4 regions of the Kitasatospora sp. NPDC057198 genome follow, and region 1 is predicted to be linked to each of the others. Evidence: riboswitches for the same ligand, from Rfam matches in the RefSeq annotation. Region 1 holds a riboswitch; each other region holds the start of a gene.

Evidence for each region. A riboswitch is a leader RNA that binds a small molecule or an ion and turns the genes downstream of it on or off. The one in region 1 is predicted to bind cyclic di-AMP.
Region 2: another riboswitch for cyclic di-AMP. It lies ahead of ACFUEL_RS08070 (M23 family metallopeptidase); the one in region 1 lies ahead of ACFUEL_RS18955 (NlpC/P60 family protein).
Region 3: another riboswitch for cyclic di-AMP. It lies ahead of ACFUEL_RS11470 (transglycosylase family protein); the one in region 1 lies ahead of ACFUEL_RS18955 (NlpC/P60 family protein).
Region 4: another riboswitch for cyclic di-AMP. It lies ahead of ACFUEL_RS20205 (transglycosylase family protein); the one in region 1 lies ahead of ACFUEL_RS18955 (NlpC/P60 family protein).

Annotation. Positions count from the first base shown of each region.
Region 1 is NZ_JBHUWH010000154.1:425-6,056, reverse strand. Features, by position in the region: gene ACFUEL_RS18965 (hypothetical protein) at 1-322, opposite strand, end outside; gene ACFUEL_RS18960 (NlpC/P60 family protein) at 541-1,602, opposite strand; gene ACFUEL_RS18955 (NlpC/P60 family protein) at 1,811-2,881, opposite strand; cyclic di-AMP (ydaO/yuaA leader) riboswitch at 2,892-3,046, opposite strand; gene ACFUEL_RS18950 (NlpC/P60 family protein) at 3,425-4,462, opposite strand; gene ACFUEL_RS18945 (NYN domain-containing protein) at 4,648-5,632, opposite strand, start outside.
Region 2 is NZ_JBHUWH010000044.1:20,756-26,387, reverse strand. Features, by position in the region: gene ACFUEL_RS08090 (hypothetical protein) at 1-44, shown strand, start outside; gene ACFUEL_RS08085 (DUF3995 domain-containing protein) at 159-698, shown strand; gene ACFUEL_RS08080 (helix-turn-helix domain-containing protein) at 775-1,623, opposite strand; gene ACFUEL_RS08075 (SDR family oxidoreductase) at 1,800-2,633, shown strand; gene ACFUEL_RS08070 (M23 family metallopeptidase) at 2,743-3,609, opposite strand; cyclic di-AMP (ydaO/yuaA leader) riboswitch at 3,620-3,782, opposite strand; gene ACFUEL_RS08065 (YiaA/YiaB family inner membrane protein) at 4,009-4,299, shown strand; gene ACFUEL_RS08060 (alpha/beta fold hydrolase) at 4,431-5,285, shown strand; gene ACFUEL_RS08055 (TetR-like C-terminal domain-containing protein) at 5,285-5,632, shown strand, end outside.
Region 3 is NZ_JBHUWH010000069.1:5,293-10,924, reverse strand. Features, by position in the region: gene ACFUEL_RS11485 (MazG family protein) at 1-24, shown strand, start outside; gene ACFUEL_RS11480 (SDR family NAD(P)-dependent oxidoreductase) at 89-508, opposite strand; gene ACFUEL_RS11475 (cytochrome P450) at 665-1,909, shown strand; cyclic di-AMP (ydaO/yuaA leader) riboswitch at 2,162-2,340, shown strand; gene ACFUEL_RS11470 (transglycosylase family protein) at 2,344-3,039, shown strand; gene eno (phosphopyruvate hydratase) at 3,330-4,619, shown strand; gene ACFUEL_RS11460 (septum formation initiator family protein) at 4,747-5,163, shown strand; gene ACFUEL_RS11455 (DUF501 domain-containing protein) at 5,205-5,632, shown strand, end outside.
Region 4 is NZ_JBHUWH010000174.1:3,529-9,160, forward strand. Features, by position in the region: gene ACFUEL_RS20200 (MFS transporter) at 1-1,103, opposite strand, end outside; cyclic di-AMP (ydaO/yuaA leader) riboswitch at 1,608-1,776, shown strand; gene ACFUEL_RS20205 (transglycosylase family protein) at 1,780-3,003, shown strand; gene ACFUEL_RS20210 (CapA family protein) at 3,026-4,189, opposite strand; gene ACFUEL_RS20215 (diiron oxygenase) at 4,343-5,242, opposite strand; gene ACFUEL_RS20220 (hypothetical protein) at 5,441-5,632, opposite strand, start outside.

The DNA of each region.
Region 1 (5,632 bases):
AGGGCGCGGCCGCGCCGGTCGGCGTCTCCCGGGCGACCCGCCAGCCGCCGGCCTCCCGCACCAGCTCCACCTGCCGCTCCAGCAGCGCCGGGTAGTCGTCCACCCCGGTCAGCCGGTAGGCCAGCTCGGCGCCGACGGTGAACCGGCCCGCCCCGGCCGGCGGCTCGGCGAACGAGGTCAGCCGCAGCCCGTACTCGGTGAAGCGCAGCCCGGCGGTGCGGGTCAGCAGGTCCCGGTCGGCCTCCTCGGAGCCCTGCGCGGACAGCGCCAGCAGCGCCTCGGCGTTCCGCTCGGCGACGGCCCGGCCGCGCAGCGACAGCACCCGGGCCGCGTCCTCCCGCAGCCCGGACGGCGGCCGTTCGCCGTCCGGGACGGCGGGCGACGGGCGCGGCGGGGCGGGCAGCGCCCGGGGCAGCGACAGCTGGGTGGCCGCGGCGGCGGCCAGCAGCAGCGCGGCGCGCCGGGACAGCGGGGCACCGGCCCGCGGCGGCGGCCCGGGGGCCGGCGGCAGGTCGGTGACCAGGGGTTCGTCGACGAGGCTCAGACCCGCACCACCGTGTTGACCGGCATCGCGCTCACGCTCTCGTAGCGGACCCGGGCGCCGGGGTACGGCGCGTGCACGACGACGCCCCCGCCGGCGTACATGCCGACGTGGTGCCTGTCGTTGTAGAAGATCACCAGGTCTCCGGGCCGGGCTTCGGCGAGGCTCACCCGCCGGCCGGCCGAAGCCTGTGCCTGCGAGGTCCGCGGCAGGGTCACTCCGGCCTGCCGCCACGACCAGTACATCAGACCGGAGCAGTCGAAGGTGCCCGGCCCGGTGGATCCGTAGACGTACGGGGAGCCGATCTTGGAGAGCGCGGCGGCCAGCGCGGCGGCGGCGCGGTCCGAGGAGGCCGGCTGGTCGCCGAGGTCGATCCGGCCGGTGCCGCGGGTGGCGCGCTGCCGGGCGTCGTGGGCGTCCTCGGCCGCCATCCTGGCCCGCTCGGCGGGGGCGAGGCCGTTCAGCAGCCGCTGGGCCCCGGCCAGCCGCTCCCGGACGTCGTCCTTGGCGGCGGCGAGCTGCTGCCGGGCCTGCTCCAGTTCGGCGAGCTTGGCGCCGGCCTCGTGCCGCCGCGCCTCCAGCCGGCGCTGCCGCTCGGCGAGCTCGCGCAGGCTGTCGGCCTGCCGGGAGGTGGCCTGTTCGAGCGAGCGGGCACCGGTCAGGTAGCCGGACGGGTCCTGGTCGAGCATCAGCCGGACGGTGGGGTCCACGCCCTGGGTCCGGTACTGGTCGGCGGCGACGGCGGCCAGGTCGCCGCGCATCCGGTTGAGCTCCTCCTGCCCGGCGGCGACCTGGTCCTGCAGGCTGCCGGCCTCGGCCTGCAACTGCCTCTGCCGCTCCTGGGCCGCGTTGTACCGCTCGGACGCCTGCTCGGCCTCCTCGTAGAGCTGGTCGACCTGGGCCTTGACCTCGCCGCGGCCCACCGGGTCGGCCGGGCTGAGCGGGGCGGCGGCGGCCCCGCCGACGGTCAGCCCGAGCGCGCCGGTGGCGGCGGCGGTCAGCGCCAGGGCGCGGGCGAGGCGCTGGACGCCGGGCAGCGGGGTGCGACGGTGCACGGACACGTGCGACGGCTCCGTTCTGCGGCCGGCCTCCGCCGCCGTCCGCCGTCGGACGGCCGTCCTCGCGGGGGCCCGGGGGCAGAGGTTAGCGAGTCGGATCGATCCAGTCCAAACCCCGACAGTCACGAATATTTGACCGTGAATCGGACACCAGCACGGAAGCGGCCCGGCACCCCTTGCGGGGTACCGGGCCCGGGGCCGCGCCGGTCCGTCAGATCCGGACGATCCGGTTGATCGGCATGGCCGTCGCCGACTCGTAGCGGACCTGCGCGCCGGTGTGCGGGGCGTGGATGATCTGCCCGTTGCCGACGTACATGCCCACGTGGTGCTGGTCGTTGTAGTAGATGACCAGGTCGCCCGGCCGGGCGTTGGCGATGTCGGTGCCCAGGCTGGTCCCGGCCCCGGCCTGCGCCTGCGAGGTGCGCGGGATCGACACGCCGGCCTGCTTGTAGGCCCACTGCATCAGGCCGGAGCAGTCGAAGCTGTTCGGGCCGGCCGCGCCGTAGGAGTACCAGGTGCCGAGCTTGGAGACTGCCGCGCCGACCGCGTTGCCCGAGAAGCTGGAGGACGCCGGGGCGTTCAGCTCCACCCGGACGGTGTCGCGGGAGGCGCGCTGCGCGGAGTCGGCCTTGGCCTTGGCGTCCGCGGCGGCCTTCGCCTCGGCGGCGGCGAGCTGCTCGCGCTCCTGCTGGGTCAGCGTGTTGAGGAGCTCCTGGGCCTTGGCCAGCTTCGCCTGGACGTCCTCCTTGTCGGCCTTGAGGGCCTTGGTGGTGGTGTCCAGCTCGGCGAGCTTGGACTCGGCCTCCTTGCGCTGCGCGTCGAGCTTGGCCTGCTCGGACTTGAACGTCTTGAGCAGGTCGGCCTGGGTGGCGCCGACGACGTTCATCGTGCCGGCCTGCCCGAGGAAGGAGTCCGGGCTGCTGGAGAGCATCAGCTGCATGGTCTGCGGCATGTTGCCGGTGCGGTACTGCTCGGCGGCGATGCCGGCCAGGCCCTCCTGGGCGGTGGTCACCTGCTCCTGCTGCCGGGCGAGCTGGTCCTGCAGCTGGCCGACCTGCTTCTGCAGGTCCTGCTGCTTCTCGACGGAGGCGTTCAGCGCCTCGGTCTTGACCTCGGCCTCTTCGTTGAGCTGGTCGACCTGCTGCTTGACCTGGTCCTTGGTCGGCGCGGGGTCGGCGTGCGCACCGCCCTGGGCGGAGAGCGCCACGGCAGCGGCGGCGGTGGCAGTGAGAATCGAGACCCGGGCACGGCCGACGGGCTTGGGACGGCGATGGGACGCCACGAAGGCGGACTCCTTCTTCCTCACACCGCCTACCGGGTGAGCTGACGGGTTCGGGCCGGAAGAGATTGCCCTACGACGCCTCACCGACCGCGCGCGGCGGTCGTCCCGGCGCCGATTCACCCCGGGGGAACGTGGTTCCCCGGCTCCGTTCGACAGCACCCCGGTTGGGGTATCCCCGTCGGCAGACCCGGTGTTGACGGTCTGCCCGCTGCGTCACGGACTCGGCGGCGACCTCCGCCGCCGCCCCCCTTGGGCGATCGACTCTGCGGTGGTCGAGGCAAGACCCTAGTAACCGATCCGTGATCCGTTCAAATCCTTGTCAGAAAAAAATCTGATTCTGAATCAAATACCCCGGCAAATCTGACCGATTGTGATCGACCACTTACACGGAGCGTAATAATTCTCACGATATGGTCGAGAAACACCACGCCCGGACGTGTCGCAGATCACAGGAGGATCTCGAGCCGTCCGGGCGTGTCACGATGCGTCAGTTGTCGCCCGGTGGGGCGTTTGTCCGATTCGTCGGTCCGTCAGACCGTCCGGTCAGACCCGGCGGATGGTGGAGATCGGCAGGGTGTCGACCTTCATCGTCTTCACCACGTCACCGGTGCGCGGCGCGTGCACCACCAGCCCGTTGCCGATGTACATGCCGACGTGGTGCCGGTCGTTGTAGTAGATGACCAGGTCGCCGGGCTGCGCGTTGTGCCAGTCGGTGCCCACGTTCACGCCGTAGCTGCCCTGCGACTGCGAGGTGCGCGGCAGCGAGACGCCGGCCTGCTTGTACGCCCAGACCATCAGGCCGGAGCAGTCGAAGGTGCTCGAACCGGTGGCGCCCCACACGTACGGCGAGCCCTGCTTGCCGAGCGCGGCCGCCACGGCGGTCGCCGCGTAGCCGCTGGCCTGCGGCAGGGTGGACGGGTCGACCCGGGAGGCGCTGCGCGAGGCGGCGGAGCCGCTGCCCCGGAGGATCGCGGCCCGGTCGGCGGCGCTCAGCTTGGCGAGCAGCCGCTGCGCCTCGGCGAGCTTGCTGTTCACGTCGTTCTTGGCGTCGTTGAGCGCCTGGGTCTGGCTGTCCAGCTCGTGCAGGACGGCCGCGGCCTCCTGCTTCTGCTGGTCCAGGCGGCGCTGCTGGTCCTTGAGGGACTTGAGCGTCTCGGCCTGGGTGCTGGCGGCCTGGTCGAAGGAGGCCGCCTTGGTCAGGTACTGGTCCGGGTCGGAGGAGAGCATCAGCTGCATCGACGGGTCGACGCCGCCCTGCCGGTACTGGTCTCCGGCGACCGCCGCCAGGCCGGAGGCCAGCTCGGTCAACTGCTCCTGGCCGCGGGCCACCTGGTCCTGCAGGTCACTGGCCTGCTTGCGCAGCTGGTCGGCCCGCTCCTTGGCGCCGTTGTACTTCTCGGCCGCCTGCTCCTGCTCCTCCAGCAGCTTGTCGACCTGCGCCTTGACCTCGTCCTTGTTCGGCTGGGCCGGGGCGGCGTGCGCGCTGGCCTGGGCCGTCAGGGCGACCGCGGTCGCGGCGGCGGCGGTGAACACGGAGATCCGCGCACGGCTCGGCTGCTTGGGACGGCGGTGGGAGGCCAAGGGGGTGCTCCTTCTTCCTGCTGGACTCACCCCAAAGAGTGAAGGTCCGGAATATAGGTTTGACGCCAGACCCTAGTGAAGTCCACGCCTCCGCGTCCACTCCCGGGGGGCTTCCGGTCCGCCCCACCCGCCCCCCTTCACCGGACCGTCACACTCCGGACGCCCCGCGGTCCCCTGAGCCCTCCTCAGCTACGGGCCAGCCGGTTCAGCAGCAGCACCGAGGCCACCGGCCGGGCCCCCGCCTTGCGCACCCCGTCCGCGACCTCCCGGTCCGCGGAGACCACCACCACCGGCCGCCCCTGCGGCTCGGCCCGCACCAGCCGGCGGATCAGCTCGTCCGCGGTCTCCCCGGTGCGGCTGAAGCGCACCCGCACCCCGCGCGGCGGCGCCATGATCACCGGCACGTCGAGGTCCTGGCCGTCGAAGACGCAGGTCACCTCGGCCTGGGTCCGCTGGGCCAGCATCGCCAGCCCGCCCAGCAGCCTCATCCGCTGCTGCTCCAGCGGCAGTTGGGGATAGCCGGTCTTGGTCACGTTGTAGCCGTCCACCACCAGGTGGACCTGCGGGATCGCCAGCAGCTGGTCCAGCAGCGCCGGGTCGTCCTCGGCCAGGCCGCGCCGGGCCACGTCGTGCGGCGAGGCCGAACCGGGCTCCACCGCCTCCACCAGGTCGGCCGGGCGCAGCGCCGTCACCGGCAGCGCCAGCTCCCGCTGCAGGCCCTGGGCGGAATGCAGCACGGTGTCCAGCAGCAGGCGCAGCCGCATGTCCTCCACGCTGCGGCCCTCGCGGGCGGTGCGCCGCCCGCTCTCCACCGCGGCCTCCAGTTCGGCGACCCGGTGCCGCAGCCGGCGGGCCTCGCTCTCGGCGGCGCTGCGCTCGGCGGCCGCGGCGGACCGGGCCGCCTCCAGCTCCCCGGCCAGGCGGCGGCTCTCGGCCTGCGCCCGGCGGGTGTCCGCCTCCAGCGAGCGGACCTTCTTGCGCAGCGACTCCGCCTCCTTGCGCACCCCCTCGGCCTCGGCCCGGTGCCGCTCCAGCTCACCGCGGGCGGCCGCCCGGGCCTCCGCCAGCTCCCCCTGGAGCTTCTCGGCCAGCCGGGCCGCCTCGGCGGCGGCGCCCTCGGCGTCGGCCCGCTCGGCCTCCTCGCCGGCCTCCTCCACCAGCCCGGTCCAG
Region 2 (5,632 bases), on a different contig from region 1:
TGCTCCTGGAGGAGTTCCCCGACCTGGCCCCCGAGGAGTACTGAGGGTCCCGGGGGGCGGGGTCGTCCGTTCGGACGACCCACCGGTCATCCTGACGGGCCGTCAGTCGTGGCCGCACGGAGGATCCCCGCGGCGGCGCACCGGGGCAGGCTTACAGCATGACCCGCTCGCCGCTCCCCGCCCGCGCCACCGGCACCGCCCGTGCCGCCCGTGCCGCCCGTGCCGCCCGTGCCGACCGCACCACCTGGGCCGGCCGTGCTGCCCATGCCGCCGCGGCCTGGGCCGCCCTGTTCGCGCTGGTCCACCTGTACTGGCTGCTGGGCGGCCGGGTCGGGCTGCCCGACGGCCTGTCCGTCCTGGACAACACCCCGCTGCTGGTCGTCGACGTCGCCGCGGTCCCGCTCTGCGCGGTGGCGACCGCGATGGCCCTGGCCCTGGCCCGTCCCCCGGGCGCCCGAATACCGGAGCGCCGCCTGCTGCTCGCCGCCCGGGCCACCGCCCTGCTGCTGGTGGTGCACGCCGCCCCGTCGGTGCCGGACTGGGCGGCCCTGGCCCTCGGCCGGAGGTCGGCCGCGGAGCTGGACGCGATGGCCCGCTTCGCGACCTTCCTGTACGAGCCGTTCTTCCTCGCGGGCGGCCTGCTGTTCGCCCTGGCCGCGTTCGGCCGCGGCATGCCGCGGCGGCAGCGGTCGGTGTGAGGCCGGGCGGCGTCGCGCACGGGGTACGGCATCAGATGGCACCGCGTCAGGCGCTGCGGCGTCAGGCAGTGCTGCCTCAGGTCGCGACGGGGGCGCTCCAGCCGGCCAGCAGGCGCAGGGCGTCGGCGGTGGGCGAGCCGGGCTCCACGGAGTAGACGCACAGGGTCTGGTCCGGATCGCCCGGGGCCTGGAAGGACTCGTAGGAGAAGTGCAGCTCGCCGACCAGGGGGTGGACGTAGTGCTTGGCGCCGTGGGTGCGGCGGAGCACCCGGTGGTCGTTCCACCAGGTGGTGAACTCCGGGCAGCGCAGGGTAAGTTCGCCGATCAGCTCGGCGAGCCGGCGGTCCTCGGGGTGCCGGCCGGCCTCCAGCCGGAGCATGGCCACGGTCTCGGCGGCGATCGTCTCCCAGTCGCCGACCCGCTCGCGGGCCTGCGGGTCCAGCAGGTAGTAGCGGGCCATGTTGCGGCGGGTGGCCGGGAGCGCCTCGAAGTCGGTGAGGACCTCCCGGGCAAGGCGGTTGGCGGCCAGCACGTCGGTGCGCCGGCCGAGGACGAACGCCGGGACGTGCGCCAGGGTCTCCAGCATCAGGTGCAGTCCGGGCCTGACCCGCTGCGGCCGCTCCGGGGCGCGCCGGACCGTGTGCGGGGCGGGGAGCAGCAGGTCGGCGAGGTGTTCGCGCTCCGAGGGGTCGAGCCGCAGGGCCCGGGCCAGCGCCTGGACCACCTCGGTGGACGGGTTCCCGGCCCGGCCCTGTTCCAGGCGCGTGTAGTACTCGGTGCTGACGCCCGCCAGCCGGGCCACCTCGTCGCGGCGCAGGCCGGGCACCCGCCGCACCCGGCCGTCGGCGGGCAGGCCCGTCGTCCCGGGGTCGAGCGCGGCGCGCCGGGTGCGGAGGAAGTCGGCGATTTCCCTGCTGCGGTCCATGCACCAAGTGTGCAGGCCCGGCCGGTGCGCCGGCGGGGCGAGGGTGGCCCTGCCGGTACCAGTCGGCGCAGGGTCCGCTCGGGGCCGCCCGGGGGGCCGCCGGGCTGGTCTGCTGGAGCTGTGCCCGGGGCTCTCCCGGTGCCACGACTCCCGTGTCCCACAAGGAAGGCACACCCATGCCCACGCACGCCTCGTCCACGCACACCACGTCCGCCGCCCTGCCCCTCGCCGGTCCCCTCACCGGCCCCGCCGCCCTGCCCCTCGCCGGCCGCACCGCCGTGATCACCGGCGCCTCCAGCGGCATCGGCGAGGCCACCGCCGAGGAGCTCGCCGGGCTCGGCGCCCGCGTCGTCGTGCTGGCCCGCCGCGCCGAGCGGCTGTCCGCGCTGGCCGACCGGATCGAGCGGGCCGGCGGCACCGCCCTGGCGATCGCCGCGGACGTCACCGACCCGGTCTCGGTGCGGGCCGCCGCCGACCGGGTCGCCGCCGAACTGGGCGGCGCGGACCTGCTGTTCAACAACGCGGGGGTGATGCTCCCGGCGCCGGTCGAGGAGTTGGCCGTCGACCAGTGGCAGCGGCAGATCGACCTCAACGTCTCCGGCCTGATGAACGTCGTCGGCGCGTTCACCCCGCAGCTGGTCGCGGCCGCGGCCGAGCGCGGCGTCGCCGACCTGGTCAACACCTCGTCGATCGCGGCGCGGAACATCTTCCCGACCTTCGCCGTCTACTCCGCGACCAAGGCGTACGTCACCCACCTGTCGGTCCACCTGCGGGCCGAGCTCGGCCCGAAGCGCGTCCGCGTCTCGGCGATCGAGCCCGGCATCGTCGGCACCGAGCTCCAGTCGCACGTGACGGACCGGGGCGCGCTCGACTGGCTGGAGGGCTCCAAGGAGGCGATGGAGTGGCTCACCCCCGGCGACATCGCCAGGACGGTCGGCTTCCTGGCCGCGCTGCCGCCGCGGGTCAACCTCCAGCAGGTCACCGTGATGCCGACCGGCCAGGCGAGCTGAGGACGGGTACGGGGCCGGGCGTCCGCGGGACCGGGGCGGTCGCGAGACCCGGGGCGGCCGCGGCCGCCGGTCGCGGCCGCCGGTCGCGGCCGCCGGCTACAGCTGAAGGCTACGGCTGGAGGCCGAGGTGGCGGAGCCAGGGCAGCGGGTCGACCGGGGAGCCGTCGGCGAGGCGGACCTCCAGGTGGAGGTGCGGGGTGGTGGCGCTGCCGGTGGCGCCGACGGCGCCGAGGAGGGCGCCGGGGCCGGCCTCGCCGGGGGCGGCGGTGATCCGGGAGAGGTGGCAGTACCAGAGCTCGGTGCCGTCGGGGAGGGTCTGGATGACCCGGTAGCCGTACGTCCCGGACCAGCCCGCGGCGGTGACGGTGCCCGAGGTGACGGCGGTGACGGGGGTGCCGGTGCGGGCGGTGAAGTCCAGCCCGTTGTGCAGGTGCGCCCAGTGCAGGCCGGCCTGGGAGAACCCGTCGCCCAGCCGGTAGCCGGTCAGCGGGAGGGCGGGCGCGGAGCGGTCGACGGTGGCCGCCGCGGCCGTGCCGGTCACTGCGGTCGTACCGGTCACTGCGGCCGTGCCGGTCACCTCGGCCGCATCGGTCGTCGCGGCCGCCTCGGCCTGCCGGTCGGCGCGCTTGGCCTCGGCCTCCTGCGCGGCGGCGAGCCGGGCGGACTCCTCGGCGCCGGTGCGCTGCCCGTCGGCCTGCTGCAGGATGCGGGCGGCGAGGGCGAGTCCGGGGTCGGCGGCGAGCAGGCCGTCGGAGGCTTCGTCGGCGGCGGTGACGGGGGCCGGGGCGGGCGCGGGGGCGGCCTGGGCGGGAGCGGCGGCGAGACCGGTGGCGCCGAGCGCGGCGGTCATCGCGGTGACGCCCAGCAGGGGCGCGCCGGTGCGGGCCTGGCGGGGGAGCCGGTGCCGGACGGGCTCGGCCTCGACCGGGTGGTCGAGCAGCTGGGTGCCGGTGCTCTCGGTGTAGGTCGACGCCACGGGGGCGCGCTCCTTCCTTCCCTGCCGCCGACCGGGTTAGCTGACGGGTTCGGAGGTGGAAGGTCTCCTACGGTCGGGCCCAGGGCCGTCCCGATTCACCCCGGTGGAACGTGGTTCCCCGGCTCCAGGCCCTGCTGCGGGGCAGGACCGGATGGATTAGGCGTGGCGCACGGTGCCGCATGGTTACGGCGTTGCCGACCGCGCTGCGTTATCAAACGTTAATCCTATGGACCCCATGATTCCAAGCGCCTTCCCAGGTGCAGTGAAACTTTCCTGACGCCCTATGGGCGATTTGTGATGGTTCGTCGATCCGCCCGGATTCGGACATGACGGACCGTGACGGAGCGGTTGAGTATCCGTACTCACGACCCGCCCGCGACCCGGCGGGACCCTGGGCCCATGACTGCTCCCGTGCCCCGCCGCACCACGTCCGCCTACTACCTGCAGGCCGTCGCGTCCTTCGCGTTCGCGTCCGTCGCCCTGGCCCTGGGGATCGCCTACCTCCCGGTCAGCGCGTGGATGCGCGCCTTCCTCGCCGTCGGCCTGCTCTACGAGATCACCTCCGCGTTCACGCTGGCCAAGGTGATCCGGGACCGCCAGGAGGAGGGCGCGATCACCAGCCGGGTCGACCAGGCCCGGCTGGAGAAGCTGCTCTCCGAGCACGACCCGTTCCGGGCGGACGGGATCTGAGGCGCGCCGCCGACGGGCGGCCGACCGGCCGGGGTTGACGGCTAAGGCTATTAGCCTTAGCTTTGTGGCTATCGGAAGCAGCCGGGCACGGAGCCCGGAGCGCCGGACGACGCCCGCCCAGGAGGCCCGCGATGAACAGCACCCTCGGCACCGCCACCCAGTACCTCGACGTCACCGGCGGCCGGATCGCCTACGACGACGCCGCCGGCCCCGGCACCCCGGTCGTCCTGCTGCCGGGCATGCTCGACAAGCGCGCCGTCTACCGCTTCCTCGCCCCGCTGCTGAGCGCCGCCGGGCACCGGGTGGTCACCATGGACCTGCGCGGCATGGGCGAGTCCTCGACCGGCTTCACCGACCACAGCCCGGCGGCGATCGCGGACGACCTGGTGGCCCTGCTGGAGCACCTGGACCTGCGCGGCGCCGTCCTGGTCGGCAGCTCGTACACCGGCGCCACCGTGGTGCGGGCCGCCGCGCTCGCCCCCGAGCGGACCGGCGGGGTGGTGCTGGTCGACGCGTTCATCGAGAACCTCCCGCTGAACGGCTTCCAGAAGGCGCTGTTCGGCCTGGTCGGCCCGCTGGTGCGCGCCTTCCCCGGCCTGTGGGGCGCGGCGCAGAAGTTCTACTACCCGGCCGACGCCCGACCCGCCGACTTCGAGGAGTACCGGGCCGGCCTGTCCGCGATGCTCCGCGAGCCGGCCCGCAAGGCGGCGCTGCGCGGCTACCTGGAGGGCGACTCGGCGCCGGTCGGCTGGTGCGCGGCGGTGGACGTGCCCGCGCTGGTGCTGATGGGCGAGAAGGACCCGGACTTCCCGCAGCCGGAGCTGGTCGCCGACCGGCAGGCCGCCGCGCTGCGCGGCCGCAAGGTGATGATCGCCGGCGCCGGCCACTACCCGATGGCCGGCCGCCCGCAGGCCGTCGCCGACGCCCTGCTGCCCTTCCTGGCCGAGCTCGCCGGCCCGGCCGGCCGGAACGGGACCGACCGCTGATGCCCCGCGCCGGACTCTCCACCGCCGCCGTGGTGGACCACGCCCTGGAGCTGATCGACGAGCGCGGGGCCGACGCGCTGACCCTGGCCGCCGTCGCCGCCAGGGCCGGGGTCGCCACCCCGTCGCTGTACAAGCACGTGGCCGGCGGCCTGCCCGAGCTGCGCCGCCTGGTCGCCGTCCGCACCATCGGGGAGCTGGCCGACCACCTGGCCGCCGCCGTCCTGGGCCGCTCCCGGGAGGGGGCCGTCCGGGCCCTGCTGGCCGCCTACGCCGGGTACGCCCTGGCGCACCCCCGGCGGTACGCGGCGCTGCCGCAGGTGCCGGAGCCGGATCCGGGCCCGGAGCTG
Region 3 (5,632 bases), on a different contig from region 1:
GCCGCGGAGGGCCTGGAGCCCTGACCGGTCGACGGGCCCAGCCGGTCGACGGGCCCGACCGGCCGACGGGCCTGACCGGTCGAGGGGCCTAGCCGGCCAGCGGGACGTCGGCGACCGGGCGGCGCTGGGCCGGGACGACCTCGCCGATCGCCTCGCCGACCAGGGCGAGGACCTCGGCCAGCGGGTCGAGGTGGCCGGGCAGGTCGGCGAGCTGGACGATCCGCTCGCCGTCCGGGCCCGCGACCGCGAACAGGTCGATCGGGCCGAGGTGCTTGACGGCGGTGGCGACCAGCGCGGCGATGTCCGCCGGGTGGTGGACGTCTCCGGAGACGCCGACCACCGGGCAGCCGGGGCGGTCGAGTTCGGCGGCCAGGTCCTCGGCGATGCCGGGGCGCAGGTCGGCGACGAGCAGGCCGGCGGCGCCGGCGGCGGAGAACCGGCGGGCCAGGTCGGCCCCCGAACCCCCGTCGAGCACCGCGATGACCACCACTGCACCGGCTACTCGCATGGCCTGCTCCCCTTTCAGAGCGCGCACCCGTGGCCGGCCCGCACGCCGCCCACGGTGGTTATCGGAGGATCGTAGGCTCGCCCCGACGCTCCGCAACAGGGATTACCCACCAGGTGACCAGACTCACGCGCCGGCGCTTCCCGATACGGTCAAGACATGCCAGACCAGCCCCACGCACCCCAGCCGCCACTGTTCACCTGGGAGTTCGCCGCCGACCCCTACCCGGCGTACGCCTGGCTGCGGGAGCACGCGCCGGTGCACCGCACCACCCTGCCGAGCGGGGTCGACGCCTGGCTGGTCACCCGCTACGCGGACGCCCGGCAGGCGCTCGCCGACGCCCGGCTGTCCAAGAACCCGGCGCACCACAGCGAGCAGGCCCACCGCAGCGGCCGGGTCGGCATCCCCGGCGAGCGGCAGGCCGACCTGATGACCCACCTGCTGAACATCGACCCGCCCGACCACACCCGGCTGCGCCGGCTGGTCTCCAAGGCGTTCACCCCGCGCCGGGTGGCCGAGTTCGAACCGCGGGTGCGGGAGATCACCGACCGGCTGATCGACTCCTTCGCCGGCCGCGGCGAGGCCGACCTGATCCACGAGTTCGCCTTCCCGCTCCCCATCTACGCGATCTGCGACCTGCTCGGCGTCCCGGCCGAGGACCAGGACGACCTGCGCGACTGGGCGGGCATGATGATCCGCCACGTCGGCGGTAAGAGGGGAGGGGTCGGCCGGGCCGTCAAGCAGATCCGCGGGTACCTGGCCGACCTGATCCACCGCAAGCGCGCCGACCCGGGCGACGACCTGATCTCCGGCCTGATCCGGGCCAGCGACCACGGCGAGCACCTCACCGAGAACGAGGCCGCGGCGATGGCCTTCATCTTGCTCTTCGCCGGGTTCGAGACCACCATCAACCTCATCGGCAACGGCATGTACGCGCTGCTGCGCACCCCGGACCAGCGCACCCTGCTCCAGGAGTCGCTGGGCCGCGGCGAGTCGGGCCTGCTGGAGACCGGCGTCGAGGAACTCCTGCGCTACGACGGCCCGGTGGAGCTGGCCACCTGGCGGTTCGCCACCGCGCCGCTGACCATCGGCGGGGCGGCGATCCCGGTCGGCGACCCGGTGCTGGTGGTGCTGGCCGCGGCGGACCGCGACCCGGCCCGGTTCTCCGCCGAGAACACCCTCGACCTGGCCCGCTCGGACAACCCGCACCTGGGTTTCGGTCACGGCATCCACTACTGCATCGGCGCCCCGCTGGCCCGGCTTGAGGGGCAGTGCGCGATCGGCAGCCTACTGACCAGGCTTCCGGACGTTCGGCTCGCGGCGGACCCGGCGGAACTGCGCTGGCGGGGCGGGCTGATCATGCGCGGTCTGCGCGACCTCCCGGTCTCCTTCACGCCCCGCTGACGCCGTTTCAGCCCCCGCGACACGCCGCCGCGCAGGGCCGACGACGCGCCGGGGCGGGGGCGCGCGTCGCACTCCGGTTCGGAACGAATCCGGACATACCTGGATCGTTCGTGTACGTGTATCGAAGATCCGTAATTTCGGCGTGATCATGGTGATATGAGCTTGTGATTGCTCGTCAGCTTTGCCTACTCTCCGACATGCCCGCAGCTGCGGGCCCCGATCGCGGCACGCCGAGTCCTGTCCGCCGCGCCCTCGGGCCACCTACCAGGTACCGGACAGGAGCGGGGGAACCAGTGTGAACGCCGTAGTCCCAACGGCTTGGGGTGAAGCCGCCGAGCAGCCGACGCGACCGCGTCCGGAGCGAACGGCGGCCGGGCCAACCTCCCGGTCCGAACCCGACAGCTCACCTCGCAGGCGTGCGGAGAGGATGTCCCGTGCTGTTCGCCAACACCCCTCGCCACCGCCGTAGTACCAAGGCCGAGAAGGTCATCGCCGCCGCCGGCGTGGCCTCGGTCGGCCTGGCCCTGCCACTGTTGGCCGCCACCGGAGCGGCAGCCGCACCCGTCGACACCTGGGACCGCGTGGCCCAGTGCGAGAGCGGCGGCAACTGGAGCATCAACACCGGAAACGGTTTCTACGGCGGCCTGCAGTTCACCTCCTCCACCTGGCGCGCCTTCGGCGGCGGCCAGTACGCGGCCCGCGCCGACCAGGCCAGCCGCGCCCAGCAGATCGCGGTGGCCGAGCGGGTGCTCGCCTCCCAGGGCCCCGGCGCCTGGCCGGTCTGCTCCAAGCGGGCCGGACTCGCCAAGGGCGGCGCGCCCGCCGACACCTCCGAGGACACCGCCTCGCGCTCCCAGGAGCGCCCGACCGCGCCCCAGCAGCCGAAGAGCCCGCCGTCGAAGAAGCCGGCCGGGCCCGCTGCCCCCGCCCAGCCCCAGGCCGCCCCGCAGGACGGCGCCCCGCAGACCGCGCCCGCCGGCGGCTACACCGTCCAGGACGGCGACACGCTCTCCGGCATCGCCGCCGCGCAGAACGTGTCCGGCGGCTGGGAGCGGATCTACCGGGCCAACCACGAGCTGATCGGCGCCGACCCCGACCTGATCCTGCCCGGCCAGGTGCTCTCCCTCTGACACCGGCCCCGCACCGGTCCCGGCATGTGGGACGCGCCGGCCCGGCGGCCTGACGAGGCCCCGCCGCAGCCCTGACGAGGGCCGCGTCCCCTGACCGTCCGTCCGCTCCCGGCGTGCGCCCAGCAGTTCGCGCCGCCGGGGGCGGCGGAGCGGCCGTCAAACAGGTGAACTACCGGTGAGTAGCCGGGCCACACCGTGAGACGGGACCCGGCCGGGCGTGGCCGCAGGGCGCTGTGCGGCTAGGCTCTGGTCGTAACGACCACACATCCGCTTCCGCTAGGAGATGCCTCGTGCCGTCCATTGATGTCGTCGTAGCCCGTGAGATCCTCGACTCCCGCGGCAACCCCACGGTCGAGGTCGAGGTCGGTCTCGACGACGGCAGCACCGGTCGCGCGGCCGTCCCGTCGGGCGCCTCCACCGGTGCCTTCGAGGCCCTGGAGCTCCGTGACGGCGACAAGAGCCGCTACTTCGGCAAGGGCGTCGAGAAGGCCGTCCTCGCCGTGATCGAGCAGATCGGCCCCGAGCTGGTCGGCTACGACGCCACCGAGCAGCGCCTCATCGACCAGGCCATGCTCGACCTGGACGCCACCCCGGACAAGTCCTCGCTCGGCGCCAACGCCATCCTGGGCGTCTCCCTCGCCGTGGCGCACGCCGCCTCCGAGGCCAGCGACCTGCCGCTGTTCCGCTACCTGGGCGGCCCGAACGCCCACGTGCTGCCCGTCCCGATGATGAACATCCTCAACGGCGGCTCGCACGCGGACTCCAACGTCGACATCCAGGAGTTCATGATCGCCCCGATCGGCGCGGAGTCCTTCTCCGAGGCCGTCCGCTGGGGCGTCGAGGTCTACCACACCCTCAAGGGCGTGCTGAAGGAGCGCGGGCTCTCCACCGGCCTGGGCGACGAGGGCGGCTTCGCCCCGAACCTGGACTCCAACCGCGAGGCCCTGGACCTCATCACCGAGGCCATCAAGAAGGCCGGCTACACCCCGGGCAAGGACGTCGCGCTCGCCCTGGACGTCGCCGCCTCCGAGTTCTACAAGGACGGCGCCTACCAGTTCGAGGGCAAGGCGCTCTCCTCCGCCGACCTGACCGCGTACTACGCCGAGCTGGTCGCCGACTACCCGCTGGTCTCCATCGAGGACCCGCTGGACGAGTCGGACTGGGACGGCTGGAAGACCATCACCGACGCGCTCGGCGACAAGGTCCAGCTGGTCGGCGACGACCTGTTCGTCACCAACCCGGAGCGCCTGCGCAAGGGCATCGAGACCGGCACCGCCAACGCCCTGCTGGTCAAGGTCAACCAGATCGGCTCGCTCACCGAGACCCTGGACGCCGTCGAGCTGGCCCAGCGCAACGGCTACCGCTGCATGATGTCGCACCGCTCCGGCGAGACCGAGGACGTCACCATCGCCGACCTCGCCGTCGCCACCAACTGCGGCCAGATCAAGACCGGCGCCCCGGCCCGCTCCGAGCGCGTCGCCAAGTACAACCAGCTGCTGCGCATCGAGGAGATCCTCGACGACGCCGCCGAGTACGCGGGCCGTTCCGCGTTCCCGCGGTTCCGCTCCGCGGACAAGTAAGCACAGCAAGGGCTGAATGTACTGAGCTCGATGTGACCGGTGCCCCGGCTCCCACCGCGTAGGGTGGGGCCGGGGCACCGGCATGCGCAGGAGGGGCGAGCAGATGGCCAAGTGGAGGATTCCCGGTTTGGCGGCGCGACCGCGCTTCACCAGCCGGGCCACCGTGCTGGTGCTCGTGCTGTGCTCGCTGGTGGCGATACTCGCCTACCCGGCCCGCCAGTACATCGCCCAGCGCGGCGAGATCGCCGACCAGCGGGCCAAGGCCGAGCACGCCCGCCGGCAGGTCGACGAACTGCGCCGGGAGAGGGCCCGCTGGCAGGACCCGGAGTACGTCAAGGCCCAGGCCCGTGAGCGGCTGCACTACGCGCTGCCCGGCGAGACCCCGTTCGTCTCGGTCGCCCCGCCGCCCCCGCCCGGTGCGAAGACCCCCTCGGCCGACGGCGCGACCGGCCGCCCGAAGGCGCTCAAGCCCTGGTACGCCACCCTCTGGGACTCGGTGGACGCCGCCGACGCCGCGGCGCCCGCGCCGCAACCGGTGCCCTGACGCCCCAACGACCCCCGCCCCCTCTGACGAACAGACTCCCGATGAGCAACCAGAACCCTCCCGCGTCCGACGCCCCCGAGGTCGCCGAGCGCGACGTCGCCGCCATCGCCGCCCAGCTCGGCCGGGTGCCGCGCGGGCTGCGCGGTGTCGCCCACCGCTGCCCCTGCGGCAACCCGGACGTGGTGGAGACCGCGCCCCGGCTGCCCGACGGCACACCGTTCCCGACGTTCTACTACCTGACCTGCCCCCGGGCCGCCTCGCTGATCGGCACCCTGGAGGCGGACGGCGTGATGAAGGAGCAGACCGCCCGGCTCGCCGAGGACCCGGAGCTCGCCGCCGCCTACCAGAAGGCGCACGAGGACTACATCGCCCGCCGGGACGCCGTCGAGGTGCTGGAGGGCTTCCCCAGCGCCGGCGGCATGCCCGACCGGGTCAAGTGCCTGCACGTGCTGGTCGGGCACTCGCTGGC
Region 4 (5,632 bases), on a different contig from region 1:
ACCCGCTCCGGGATGTGCACCTGGAGCGAGGTCTCCCAGAGCACGAAGAACAGGGACACCCCGACCCCCGTCACCGCCTCCAGTGCGGCGATCGCCCAGACCGGCGAGCCGGACCCGATGACCAGCGCCTGGCAGGAGGCGACCGCCAACGCCACCGCCGCGACCGCCATCGGGCGGGCCGGTTTCAGGCGGTAGGCGCAGACGTCCCCCACGATCGCGCCGAGGCCGAAGGCGATGACCACCACGGCCCACGCGCCGGCCCCGCCCCATTCGCGCTCCGCCAGCACCGGCCCGAGCACGAACACCGAGGGCAGCACCACTACGTGGTAGACCGCGATCGCGAGCATCCCCGACCACACCCACGTCCGGCTGCGCACCTGTTGCCAGCCGACCCGCAGTTCGGCGAGGAAGCCGAGCCGCCCGTCCTGCCCCGGGTCGGCGGCACCCGCCCCGGCGCCCGCCCCGTCCGGCACCCCGCCCATCACCGTCCCGTCCGGCACCCCGCCCGTCACCGCGCCGACCGGCCCCAGCCGGGCCAGCACGGCGGCGCTGACCGCGAAACTCGCGGCGTCCACCGCCAGCGCCCCGCCCGGCCCGGCCGCCGCGACCAGCACCCCGGCCAGCACGGGCCCGACCACCAGGCTGGCCGACTGCACGAATCCGCGCAGCGCGTTCGCCTCGCGCAGCCGGTCGGCGGGGACGAGCAGGGGCAGCAACCCGCTGGAGGCGGGGAGGAAGAAGGCGTCCGCGACGCCGAACAGCGCCATCAGCAGCGCCAGCACACCGACCCGGGCAGTACCGGTGAGCAGCAGCACGGCGGCGGCCGCCTGGACGGCGCAGCGCACCAGGTCGGAAGCCAGCATGATCCGCTGTCGCGGCATCCGGTCCGCCCAGACTCCCCCGGCCAGCGTGAACACCAGCAGCGGAAGCAGCCCGGCGGCCGTCACCAGGCCGACGTCGGCGGCCGAGCCGCCGACGGACAGCACCGCGAAGGGCAGCGCCACGAACGACACCCGGTCCCCCAGGACCGACAACGACTGGCCGACGAACAGCCGGGCGAACTGGCGCTCGGTACGGAGCACTTCAGGGACCGGAACGCGCATGGGACCTCCTCGACGAACCCGGCGCACCCGGCACACCCGACGGACCCGAGGGGCCGGAGGGGCCGGAGCAGCGCACCCGCCGCACGAGGACGGCGAGCACGGCGATCGTAGGAAGCCCACGAACCCCCTGTCGCGCCATTTATCCGCAACGCCGTCAATGCCCTGATTCCGGCTAACTTCCTCCCCCCGCAAGGAAGTTGGCAACTCCCAACCCCTCCCGTGGCCGAACCGGGGCGCCGGCCTTCCCCGTTCGCCCTCCTCCCAATCCCACCGATCGGCCACACTTCTCCAGCCGGTCCGCCGACCTCCCGTACCCGACGGACGCCCGCCTCCCACCCGGGGCACCGTCAACAGGTCGTCCACACACCACGCGGGAACCGACGTGACGAAGGCGTGATCCCGGCGCGACGCGCTTGTGATTGCCACGTTCGAGTGAATAGGCTCCTCCCAGCCCGCACCACCGGGCCCCGCACGCGAGAACGCCGAACCCTGTCCATCGCGCCGTCGGGTCGACCACCACAACCCTTGGACAGGGGCGGGGGAACCACGATTGTTGCCGTTCCCCACGGCTAGGGGTGAAGCCGTCCGCACCGGGTGAACCGGGGCGCGGCGGCCGGGCCTCCCTCCCGGTCCGAACCCGACAGCTCACCTCGCAGGCGTGCGGAGAGGATCTCGCATGCTCTTCACGGGTCCGGGACGTCACCGCCGACAGGGTCCGGCGGAGAAGGCGGCCGAGCGCGCGATCGCGGCGGCCGGTGTGGCCGGCGTCGGCATCGCCCTGCCGCTGCTCGCCGTGTCCGGCGCGCACGCCGCGCCCAGCGCGGTCTGGGACCGGGTCGCCGAGTGCGAAAGCGGAGGGAACTGGAGTTCCGACGCGGGCAACGGCCTCTACGGCGGCCTGCAGATCAACGCCCAGCGCTGGACCGACTACGGCGGCACCCAGTTCGCCCCGCTGCCGAACGGGGCCACCCGCAGCCAGCAGATCGCCGTCGCCGAGCGGATCCTGGCCACCGAGGGCCCCTCGCCCTGGTCCTCGTGCGTGGACGAGTCGGGCCTGAGCACCGCCACCGCGCCGGGCGTCGTCGACGACAACGACTCGGCCGACGAGACCGGTTCGCTGCGCGGCGCCCGCGGCATCGCGGCGGTCAACGCCGCCCCGGACGGCAGCACCGTCCCGAGCGGGAACGCCGCCCCGGTGTTCTCCGGCCTGCCGGGCTACGACCCGGTCTCGCACGTGTACTGGTACGAGAAGAACGGCGCCTGGTTCTGGACCAGCCACCAGAGCCTGTACGAGCGCTACATGCAGCTGAGCCGTCCCCAGCCGCAACCGAGCACCTCCGCCCCGACCGCGCCCACCACGGACCCCACGGGCGCCCCGGCCACGCCGAGCACCCCGTCGGCCTCCCCGGCCACCCCGCTGCTGCCCACCGACCCGACCGCCACGCCCAGCCCGACCGCGCCCACCGACGGCACCAACGGCAACGGGAACGGGAACGGCGACCCGAACGGCACCGGCAACAACGGGAACGGAAACGGGAACAACGGGAATGGGAACGGGAACGGCCTGTTCCCCACCCTCCCGGCCACCCCGTCGCCCAGCCCGTCCGGCAGTACCGACTCCTCCGGCGCCACCGGCACCGCCGCCCCCGACGCCTCACCCACCAGCGGCACGGCGACCCCGGCCCCGGCCGCCACGCCGGACGTCCCGGCCACCCCGGCGGCTCAAGCCGCAGCCCCGTCCGCGCTGCCCTACACCGTCTCCCCCGGTGACAGCCTGGCCGGCATCGCCCGCGAGCACGCGCTGGACGGCGGCTGGTCCGAGCTCTACAAGTCGAACCAGCAGGTGGTCGGCGAGAACCCGGACCTGATCCGCCCGGGCCAGGTGCTCGAGCTGGGCTGATCCGCCCCCGGCTGAGCCGCCGTCACTTCGGGACGGCGGCCAGCCCGGTGCAGCCGCGCAGGCCGTCGCGGCGCTGCTGGGCGGCCTTCGCGGCGTTCCCGCCCTGCGGGACGGGTACGCCCCGGCCGTCGATGTGGGCGGGGGTGAAGGTCTCGCCGGTGACGCGGCCGTCGGCGGTGACGGTGAGCGTGGTGACGCCTGTCTCGTCGGAGGCGGTGTAGTTCGAGGTGCCGTACCAGAGGAAGTTGCCGAAGCCGTACGCCACGTAGGTCTTCCCGAGCATGCCCGCGCCGAGCATGGTGTGGGCGTGGGTGCCGACCACGGCGGTCGCTCCGGCGTCGGCGAGCTTCTTGGCGAGGCCGCTCTGCGCGCGGGTCGGGCAGGCCACGCCCTCGTCGCCCCAGTGCAGGTAGACCAGGACCACCGGCGCCTGCGCCTTCGCCGCGGTGACGGCGCGCAGCAGCGCGGTCTCGTCGAGGGCGGAGGCGATGCCCGGCTTGTGGGCGCCGGCCCGCCACTTCTGGTTGGTGATCTCGTTGACCTGACTGGCCGCCAGCACGGCGACCTTCACGCCGCGCACGGTGGTGACGTACGGGGCGTACGCCTCCTGCGCGTCCTTGCCGATGCCGACCACGGGTATCGGGGAGGCGGCCTTGGCGGCGAGGGTGTCGGCGAGGCCGTCGGGGCCGAAGTCGACGGCGTGGTTGTTGGCCTGGGAGACCACGTCGACGCCGGCGTCCTTGAGCGCGTCGAGCGCCTTGGGGGTGGTGCGGAAGGTGTAGGTCTTGGGTTCGGCCTTGCCCCGGCTGGTGATCGCGGTCTCCAGGTTGAGCACCGCCAGGTCGGCGGCGGAGAGCGTCGCGGAGATCGGGCCGAGTGCGGTGTCGGCCCTGCCCGCTCCGAGCCGGGAGGCGGTGCGCCCCTCGAAGTGGACGTCCCCGGCGAACGCCACCGTGATGCTGCCGCCGGGGCTCGCCGGGGCGCTCCCCTCCGACGCCCCGGGGGCCGGTCCGGTGGACGCGGCGGCCGTCGGCGCGGGCGTCGCGGACGCCGAGGCCGCCGTGCCGGTGGCGGTAGCGGTGCCGGCGCCGGCCCGGTCCGTGGAGGGCTCCGACCCGCCGCACCCGGCGACGGTGCTGAGCAGTAGGACGACGGCGGCGGCTGTGCCGACCGTGGTGCGGTGCATGAACGGACCCCCCGGCAGTTCGGTGACGACGCACTTTATCTGCGCCGGTCGAACACCGGAAGTCCACACGGACACCGAATGATCACGATCCCGGTCCCGTCCCGTCCGGGGCCGTCCCGGGCCGGGCCCGCAACGTCCTGAAGGCCCGTCCGCTCAGGCCACCACCCCGGCGGCGCGCAGCAGCCAGCGGTTGGTCCGGCCGACCAGTCCGGCCCGGTCGAGCACCGAGACGACCTTCTGGGCCATCTCGATCTTGGTGGCCCGCCAGCGCGGGTTGGCGCGGGCGGCCGCCCTGCCGACCTTGGGGTCGATGCCGACGGCGGCGTAGAGCCGGGGGTGGATCAGCGCGGTGGTGGCGTAGTAGACGATCAGTCCGATGAACAGCTGCTCGTACCGGCGGCGGACCGGGCCGAGGCGCTTGCGGACGAGTTCCTCGCGGGCGTAGCTGATGTGCCGGGCCTCCTCGATGACGTGGATCCGGGAGACCTGGCGGGTGAGCGGCTGGAGGGTGTCGTCGTTCATCACCTCGCGCTGGAAGGCGTCCAGGATCTCCTCGACGTACATGGTGCCGCCGAAGGTCTGGCTGTGGGTGGAGATCGCCTTGAACAGCCGGCCGAGGTTGTGGGCGACGAATCCGGCGCCGTACGCGGGAACGCCCATCTTGGCGATCATGCGGGCGAACATGATCGAGTGCCGGCACTCGTCGGCGATCTCGGTCAGCGCGTACTGGACGTGGTTGCTGGTCGGGTCCCGGTCGAAGGCGTGCCGCAGCAGCATCTGCATGAGGATCTCCTCGAACCAGATGCCGACGCTGGCGATGGAGGCGACCTCGTGCTTGGAGAGTTCGATCCGCTGCTCCTCGGTCATCCGCTCCCAGAGGTCGGTGCCGTAGAGGGAGAGGTGCCGGGGCGGACAGTAGTAGGCGCCGGGGACGGGGTCGGCGTCCCAGTCGACGTCCGTGAGGGGGTTGAACGAGAGCTTCGCGGAGGAGGCGAGCAGGCGTTCGGCGGTGCGCTCCCGGTCGGGGGCGGTGCGGGCGGGCTGGGGCGGCATGCCGGCTCCTTCGCGGTGGGGGCGGAGAGGGTGGAGTGGTGGCACTGCCGCGAAGGTAGAAGTTATTAGACTTCCCGTCAATACACCGCGCGCGAAGCGGCCCCGACCGACCACCGGGTCGTGCTTCTCGCATCCCGTGACGGCCCGCCGTTCCGGCGGGGCCGACGGGGTCCGCAGGGGGTGCCCGGCGGCGCCCCGTCAGGAGCGGCCGAACCAGCGGCGCCGGGGAGGGGATTGAGGCGCGGCGTCCTCCGCCGGGGCCGCGGACGGGTCGTCGTACTCGCGGGAGACCACCCGGACCTGGCCCGATGCAGGGTCGTGGCGCACGGTGTCCAGGCCCCGGCTGTCGAGTTCGGCGATGGTTCCGGCGTGGGTGGTGGTGTTCAGGGC